DNA from 2 places in the Microbacterium sp. BG28 genome. Region 2 is predicted to be linked to the other one. Evidence: riboswitches for the same ligand, from Rfam matches in the RefSeq annotation. Region 2 holds a riboswitch; the other holds the start of a gene.
What was found. Region 2 has a riboswitch for thiamine pyrophosphate ahead of SK224_RS12350 (ECF transporter S component). Riboswitches for the same ligand answer to the same signal wherever they lie in the genome.

Region 1 (4,032 bases), on a different contig from region 2:
TGGGCAGGCGACGAGAACTCCACGTGGGAGGCGTTCCGCTGGTCGATGCTTGCAGGCCTGTCGGCCGCCTCGTGCGGGATCGTCTACTGGGGCTGGGACATCGCCGGATTCTCCGGGCCGATTCCCGATGCCGAACTCTACGTCCGGGCGATGGCGGCGAGCGTGTTCGTGCCGATCATGCAGTACCACTCGGAGTTCAACCACCACAAACTGCCCTCCAACGATCGCACGCCGTGGAACATCGCCGAGCGCACGGGTGACGCCGACGTGATCGGAGAGGTACGCGGGCTCGTCGAGCTGCGCGAGCGCCTGATCCCCTACCTGGCAGCCTCCGCCGCCTCCGCCGTCGAGACGTCGGTGCCGCTCATGCGCCCGCTGTACTTCGACCACCCCGACGACCCGCGGGTGTGGGAGCACCCGCTGCAATGGATGCTGGGGCCCGACCTGCTCGTCGCCCCGGTACTCGAACCCGGCGCGACGGCATGGGACGTCTACCTTCCCGTGGGCGAGTGGATCGAGGCCCGCACGGGCGCGTCGTGGACGGGGGGTCGAGTGGTCACGGCGGACGTATCGTCGCGTACCTCCGTCCCGCTGTTCGTCCGCGCCGCCGCGTGGCCCGCGCTGTCCGAGGTTCTCACGGGCCGGGGCTGACTCGCGGGAGACGGACGCCGGTGGGCTCGGCGGACACAGACTCCGGGGTTCACCCCAGGGAGTACCGGCGAGGGCTCGGCGCCGGCTGATCGACGCCGGCTCTCGCCGTCACGGCCGGAGCGACGCGACGAAGTCGAGCTTCTCGAGCACCGGTTCTGGCAGGGCGAACGGGTAGAAGTCGCTCTTGCCCATCGAGCGGTTGATCATGTTGAGCGCGGTGGCCAGCGGCATCCAGACCTCGGTCACGACGTCGCGGAACGTGTTGAACGCGTCGAGTCCTGGGAACGTGACTAGGCCGTACTGGTCGGCGGTCTCGAGCGTGTCCGTGATGTGCAGGAAGTGGGCCCACGTCTCGGCGAAGTCCTCGTAGGGGTGCATGGTCGCGTACGTCGAGATGTAGCGCGCCTGCCAGTCGGCCGGCGGCCCCTCGGAGTAGTGACGGTCGATCTCGGCCTGGTAGTCGGCGCGCTCGTCGCCGAACAGCGCGCGGGCCTCGGCGGAGCGGTCGGTGTTCTCCACGAGCAGCCACTCGATGTAGTGCCCGACCTCGTGTCGGAAGTGTCCGAGCATGGTGCGGTAGGGCTCTCCCAACTGTTTCTGCACCTTGACCCGGTACGCGTCGTCGCTCTCGGCCAGGTCGATCGTGATGACGCCCGCGTCGTGGCCGATGACGACGTTCTCCTGCACGCTCGAGAGCAGATCGAAGCACAGCCCCTTCTCGGGGTCCTCGGCCTTCCCGATGACCGCGAACCCCAGTCGGTCGAGCTCGAAGAGCAGCCACCTCTTCGCGCGCTCGGCCACCGGGTACTGGGAGAGACCGACGAGGTCGGCGTCGTTGGGTCGCACCCGCGTCAGCTCGCACGCGGAGCACTGACCGCCCTCGACTGCGGCCAGCCACGTGCAACCGGACAGGTCGAGGTTGCGGCACACCTGCCACACGGTCCCGGAAGCATCCACGTACCGGCCCGTGTCGTCGACCGGGACGATCTCGCCCTCCGTGCGGGAGAAGCCGAGCGGGGTGCCGCACGACGTGCAGACGGAGTTCTCGAAGTACAGGGCGTTTCCGCACACGCGGCATCGGAAGGCTTTCACCCGGAAAGCGTGGCAGAGCGAACAGCCCGGTGGCGCGGGCTTGCGGTCCCGAACCGCGGTCCTCGTGAGGGGGACTCCGGGCCTCAGCGCACGAGCGCGAAGCCCCCGGTCCAGCTGAGCTTCTCTCCGGCGGCGAGGGTGAGCTGCAGGAAGCCCAAGGCCTCGAGCTCGTGCGCGCGAGACAGCGAGCCGGCGTCGATGGCGCCCACGCCGCCGGCCTCGACGGCAGAGGACAGGGTCTGCTTCGCTGCGGCGTCGTCGCCCGCGATGAGGACGGTCGTCGCCTGGTCGCCGATCTTCTTGGAGGTGAGCGTGCCGGCGAACGTGGTGTTGAACGCCTTCAGCACGCGCGCGTTCGGCAGCTTCGCCTGGATCTCGGCGGCGGCCGAGCTGCCGGCGGGAACGGTGAGCGAGTCGAAGGTGTCGAAGTCGAGCGGGTTGCTGATGTCGACCACGATCTTGCCGTCGAACTGTGCGCCGTACGCGTCGAGGATGCCCGCCACAGCGGGGTAGGGCACGGCCAGCACGACCACGTCGCCGGAGAGCGGGGCGGCGCCGATCTGATCCTTGGCGATGTACGTCACGCTGCTTCCGCCGTCCGCGAGCACGCCGCCGATCGCGTTGGCCATGTTGCCCGTGCCGATGATGCTGAACTCCGTCATGAGATGTCCTCTCCTCGCACCTACGGCACCGACGATCGTCCCATCCGGCCGCCGGCGCAAGCGTCTCCGCGGCATTCATACGCACTCGATCGGCTCCGCGGCGCAGACCTGCACGTGAGGTGCCGGATGCAATCCCGTCATCCCATGCCGACGGGATTGACGTGCCCGAGTCGTCCGCTAACCTGAACCCACACACACGACACGGGGTGCCCCACGGGGCTGAGATCACACCCGTCGAACCTGATCTCGTCAGTACGAGCGGAGGGATGTCGCACATGACGCGCGCGCCAGAGAACCTGATCGAATCCACCATCCAGGCCTGGGGGGCGGTGCGCGAACGCGGCCCGCTCGTGCAGTGTCTGACCAACGCGGTGGTCACGGGCTTCACCGCCAACGTCCTTCTCGCCCTCGGAGCCGCGCCCGCGATGGTCGACATCCCGGATGAAGCCGGAGCGTTCGCGCGCATCGCTTCGGGGGTCCTGGTCAATCTCGGCACGCCCGGCTCCGAGCAGCGTGAGGCGATGCGCGAGGCCGTGGCGGCCGCGCGCGACGCGGGCACTCCCTGGGTGCTCGACCCGGTGGCGATCGGTGTGCTTCCGGTGCGTACCGCGCTCGCCGCCGAGCTCGCCGCCGCGGGTCCCGCGGTCGTGCGCGGCAACGCTTCCGAGATCATCGCGCTGGATGGCTCGGGCGCCGGCGGCCGCGGAGTCGACGCGACGGACGGCGTTGAGGATGCGGTCGCCGCCGCCCGGCGCATCGCACAGGCCACCGGTGCGATCGTCGCCGTCTCCGGCGCGGTGGACGTGGTCACGGACGGCGCCCGCGAGGTGCGGCTCGGTAACGGCGACGCGTTGCTGACACGCGTCACCGGTGGCGGATGCGCCCTCGGCGCCGTCATGGCCGCGTTCGCCGGCGTCGACGAGGACCGTCTCGCGGCGGTGATCGCCGCGGTCACGGTCTACAACGTCGCCGCCGAGGTCGCCGCGGAGCGCTCCGCGGGACCGGGTGGCTTCGCCGTCGCGTTCCTCGACGCGCTCGCCGGCCTCGACGCCGACATGGTGCGGAGCCGGGCGGTGATCGCGTGAACGCGGATCTCTCGCTGTACCTCGTGACGGATGCGGGCATCGCCGCGGCGGCGGGCCACGACATCGTCGACGTGGTGCGCCAGGCGACGGCGAACGGTGTCACGGCGGTGCAGCTGCGCGAGAAGGACGCTTCCGCGCGCCATTTCCTCGACACGGTGACGCGGGTGTCGGATGTCCTGCCCGAGGGGGTCGCGCTGCTCGTCAACGACCGCGTGGATGTCTTCCTCGCCGCCCGTCAGGCGGGGGTGCGCGTGTCGGGAGTGCACGTGGGACAGACCGATCTTCCGCCGGGCGCGGTGCGCGCACTGATCGGCGATGACGCGATCCTTGGTCTCAGCGCCGCCACTCCCGAGCAGCTCGCCGCCGCATCCGGCGGCGACGCCGTGGACTACGTCGGCATCGGTGCGCTTCACGCGACCGCCACGAAGCGCGATGCGCCGCCACCGTTGGGCCATGAGCGGTTCGCGCGGCTCGTCGCGGCGAGCGCGCTGCCGGCGGTGGCGATCGGCGGAGTCTCGGCGGCCGACCTGGGTCCGCTGCGT
Region 2 (4,032 bases):
CCCGTAGGTCGGCTCGTCGAGCAGGATGACGCGGGGCGCGGTCGCGAGCACGGCCGCGACCGTCAATCGGCGCTTCTCCCCGCCGGACAAGGTGAAGGGGTTCGCCTCGGCGAGGCGCCCCAGACGCAGGCGCTCCAGCAGCGGGTCGATCCGCGCGGCCACCTCCGCATCGGAGAGCCCCAGGGCGCGAGGACCGACAGCGAGCTCGTCGCGCACGCGCGCGGTGAGCAGCTGGTGCTCCGGCTCCTGGAAGACGGTGCCGATGCGCGTGAGCAGCTGGGCTGCGCGCCAGCGCGAGGGGTCGGATCCGACGCCGGCGGCCAACGCATCCGCCGCCCGCACCTCGCCGCCGACCGGCGTCAGCAGCCCGGCGAGGGTGAGCGCGAGCGTGGACTTGCCGGCGCCGTTGGCTCCCGTGATCGCGAGCGCCCGGCCGGCGTTCAGCCGCACGTCGATTCCGGACGCGGCGGCGAGCGCCTCGCGGCGCCCGACCCGTCGGCGCCCGACCGCGAGAGCGGCGCCGACGACGAGCGGGGATGCCTCTCCTGCGCGCGGGCGCGGCGTGATCCGAACGGGGACTCCCGGCACCCAAACGCCCGCCTGCGTCAGGGCGTCCGCCGCAGCGGCGAAGACGTCGGCGGGGGTACCGTCCGCCAGCACGCCGCCGTCGGGCGCGAGCACGACGACGCGGTCGACGAGCTCGGCCCACAGGTCGACGCGGTGCTCGACGACGACGAGCGTCGCCCCGGTGCGGGCGGCGACGGCGGCGACCGCATCCCGTACCTGCCGGGCGCCGTCGGGATCGAGGTTGGCCGTCGGCTCGTCGAGCAGCAGGAGCTTCGGGCGCATGGCCAGTGCACCGGCGAGCGCGAGCCGCTGCTTCTGTCCACCCGACAGCGCGGAGGTCGGGTGGTCGAGCGACACCGACAGCCCCACCGCATCCAGCGCTTCGCCGACCCGCGGCCAGATGGCGTCGGCGGGCACCCCGAGGTTCTCGCACCCGAACGCCACATCGTCGCCGACGCGGGCGAGGATCACCTGCGCGTCCGGATCCTGCAGCACCATGCCCGCGGCGCCGCGGACGGATGCGGGGTGCGCACCGTCGACGGTCAGCTCCCCCGTCGCCTCGCCGTCCTCGTCGCCGCCCAGCACGCCGGCGAAGGCGCGCAGCAGCGTCGACTTGCCCGCACCGCTCGCCCCCAGCAAGAGAACGCGTTCACCGGGCTCGATCGTGAGATCGATGTCGGCGACGGCCCAGCGCCTGCGACCCGCGTGCCGCCACCCCCACCCGCGGGCGACGACCCGCGCGCCGAGAGTCACGCCGCGTCGGCGGCTTCGACGATGCGCGCCTGGCGTCCGGAGGCGAACCGGTCGAGTGCTCCGGTTGCGGCGAGCGCACGCGCGATCAGCCACGAGACGAGCCCGGCGATGACGATGCCGGAGGCGATCGCCGAGACGAAGTAGATCGCGCGGGGCCCCGCGTCATACGCGGCGATGGAGGAGAAGTTCGTGTCGAGAAGCGCCACGGCCAGTCCCGTGAGCGCGCCCGAGACGAGAGCGACCCAGACCCGGTAGTTCGCGTAGGCGAACAGCGCGAAGCCGAGTTCGGCGCCCACCCCCTGCACCACGCCCCAGATGAAGGTCGTGAAGCCCCACTGCGTGCCGAGTGCCATCGAGACGACGGCGGCGACGATCTCGCCGTACAGCGCTGCGCCCGGCTTGCGGATGATGAGCCCCGTGAGGACACCTGCGAACAGCCAACCGCCGGCCAGCAGACCCTCGAGCCCCGGCAGGAACGCGAGCGCCGTGCTCAGCGGCGTCCAGGCCTGACCCCAGACCCAGAAGATGACGCCGGCGGCGACGCCGATCACGCTGGCGACGACGATGTCGACGACCCGCCAGCGCCAGCGCGAGGTGAGAGAAGAACGAGCGGATGTGGACGTGGACGTGTGCATTGATGCTCCTTCCTGCGCCGGCATGATCCGGATCAGGTTCGACGGTCGAAGCGTGGATCCGCTTCCTCTCAGCCCGGCTCACCGGACTCCCGTGGTTGACGTGCCGAGTATAGACCCGCGGCTCGCGCTACCGTAGGCGGGTGACCGTGACTGGCCCGACCCCGCCCACTCGGCGTTCGCTGCGCCGCGGCGGAGACGCCGAGCCATTCGTCGACGAGGCTCCTCTGCCGCCCGACGATCTCGAGATCGAGGTGCCGTCCGCGCCCGTCGACGCGGCATCCACGCCCGCGATGATCGCCGCCGCGAGCTTCGACGACACGACCGATGCCGCCGCGCCCGCACAGGATGCCGCCGCATCCGTGCCGGTCGTCGTACCACCGGCGACGACGGCGCTGAGCTGGGTCGATGAGGCCACCGTCACCAGCGCGTCCCGGGCGGTTCCGCAGCTGGAGGCTGCGGGGGCCGCCTCGTTCACCCCTGTCGCTGCGGACCTGCTCGCGCGTGCCCCCCGCCGCACGCCGTGGCGTCCCGGCGTCCTTGTTCCGATCGCGCTGATCGTCGCCGTGATCGCGGCGTACTGCGGCACCACTCTGCTCTGGCCGCTGCACGCGATCACCCCAACCGTGCAGGCATCGGTCGTCGAGCCCACACCCGCGGCGGCGGCCGTCGGAGCGTGGCCGGGCGAGGGCAGCGCCGCTGTCGTCGTCGACGGCGTTGGCTCCCCCCTCACCTCCAGCGCCGATGCCCGTTCGATCGCGAGCATCACCAAGGTCGTGACCGCGATGGTCGTGCTCGACCAGATGCCCCTGGCCGCGGGGGAACAGGGCCGGGAGTTCGCGTTCAGCGCGGCCGACGAGCGCGAGTACTGGTCGTACCGCCGCAACGGTGAGTCGGCGCTCGACGTTCCGGTGGGCGGCACGCTGACGGAGTACCAGATGCTGCAGGGCATGCTCATGGGGTCCGCGAACAACTACGCCGACCGCCTCGCCGACACCATCTGGCCCAACAACGCGGTCTACGCGCGAGCGGCCAACGACTGGCTCGCAGCGCACGGGCTGACGGGCATCACGATCGCCGGCCCGGCCGGCATCGAGGCCGAGAACGCGGCCACCCCCGCAGCTCTGCTGGAGGTCGCCAAGCGCGCGCTCGCCGATCCCGTCATCGCCGAGATCGTGCGCACCCCCTCCGTGGAACTTCCCGGAGCGGGCCTCGTCGAGAACACGAACAATCTGCTCGCAGACCCCGGCGTCGTCGGCCTCAAGACCGGCACGCTCGACTCCTACAATCTGCTCGCCGCGAAGGACGTCACGATCGGCGACACCACCGTGCGCATCTACGCCGCGACGCTCGGCCAGCCCGACGTCGAGACGCGGGATGCGGCTACCCGCGCCCTCTTCGCCCAGGTCGAGCAGGAACTGCAGCTCACGCCCTCGGTCGCGGCCGGCACGATGGTCGGTCGGGTCGAGACACGGTGGGGCGCGACCGTTCCGATCGTGACCGCGGCCGACGCCGATGTGGTGCTGTGGAACGGCTCCGCGGCGACACTCGCGACCTCGTTCGATCTCGGCGACGCCCGCGAACAGGGCGAGGTCGTCGGCTCCCTCGTCGCGACCGGCCCGAAGAACGCGACGACCGTCGACGTGGTGCTCGACGGCGAGCTGGACGGCCCCAGCCCGTGGTGGCGGCTGACGCATCCGCTCGAGCTTTTCGGCCTCGTCTGAGCCGCGCGGAGCCCGCTCTCAGGCGCGGAAGTCGGGGGACCCGAGCACACGCTCCACGGTGATCTCGAGCGCCACGCGATCCGGGTTCGGACGCGGTTCGCGGTAGCGACGGGTGTAGAGCTCGACGGCGTGGGCGACCGCATCCGCGTCCTCGACGACGCGCGCGGGCCCCTCGAAGCTCAGCCAGCGGCGGCCGTCGACGGTGTTGACGCTCGCACGGCCGGTGCGCTCGACGTTGAGGAACTTCTGTGTGCCGCGTGAGCCGATCACGCGCACGATCCCGTCCTCGTACGTGATGCCGACCGGCACGGAGTGGATGCGGCCGTGACGGTCCAGCGTCGACAGCGTGGCGAGAT

Region 1: another riboswitch for thiamine pyrophosphate. It lies ahead of thiM (hydroxyethylthiazole kinase); the one in region 2 lies ahead of SK224_RS12350 (ECF transporter S component).

The regions. Positions count from the first base shown of each region.
Region 1 covers NZ_JAXCHA010000002.1:1,017,612-1,021,643, reverse strand. The annotation lists gene SK224_RS10870 (TIM-barrel domain-containing protein) at 1-651, shown strand, start outside; gene SK224_RS10865 (putative zinc-binding metallopeptidase) at 760-1,743, opposite strand; gene SK224_RS10860 (NADPH-dependent F420 reductase) at 1,827-2,405, opposite strand; TPP riboswitch at 2,598-2,689, shown strand; gene thiM (hydroxyethylthiazole kinase) at 2,681-3,490, shown strand; gene thiE (thiamine phosphate synthase) at 3,487-4,032, shown strand, end outside.
Region 2 covers NZ_JAXCHA010000003.1:241,366-245,397, reverse strand. The annotation lists gene SK224_RS12355 (ABC transporter ATP-binding protein) at 1-1,320, opposite strand, end outside; gene SK224_RS12350 (ECF transporter S component) at 1,317-1,955, opposite strand; TPP riboswitch at 1,948-2,058, opposite strand; gene SK224_RS12345 (D-alanyl-D-alanine carboxypeptidase) at 2,096-3,676, shown strand; gene SK224_RS12340 (PPOX class F420-dependent oxidoreductase) at 3,695-4,032, opposite strand, start outside.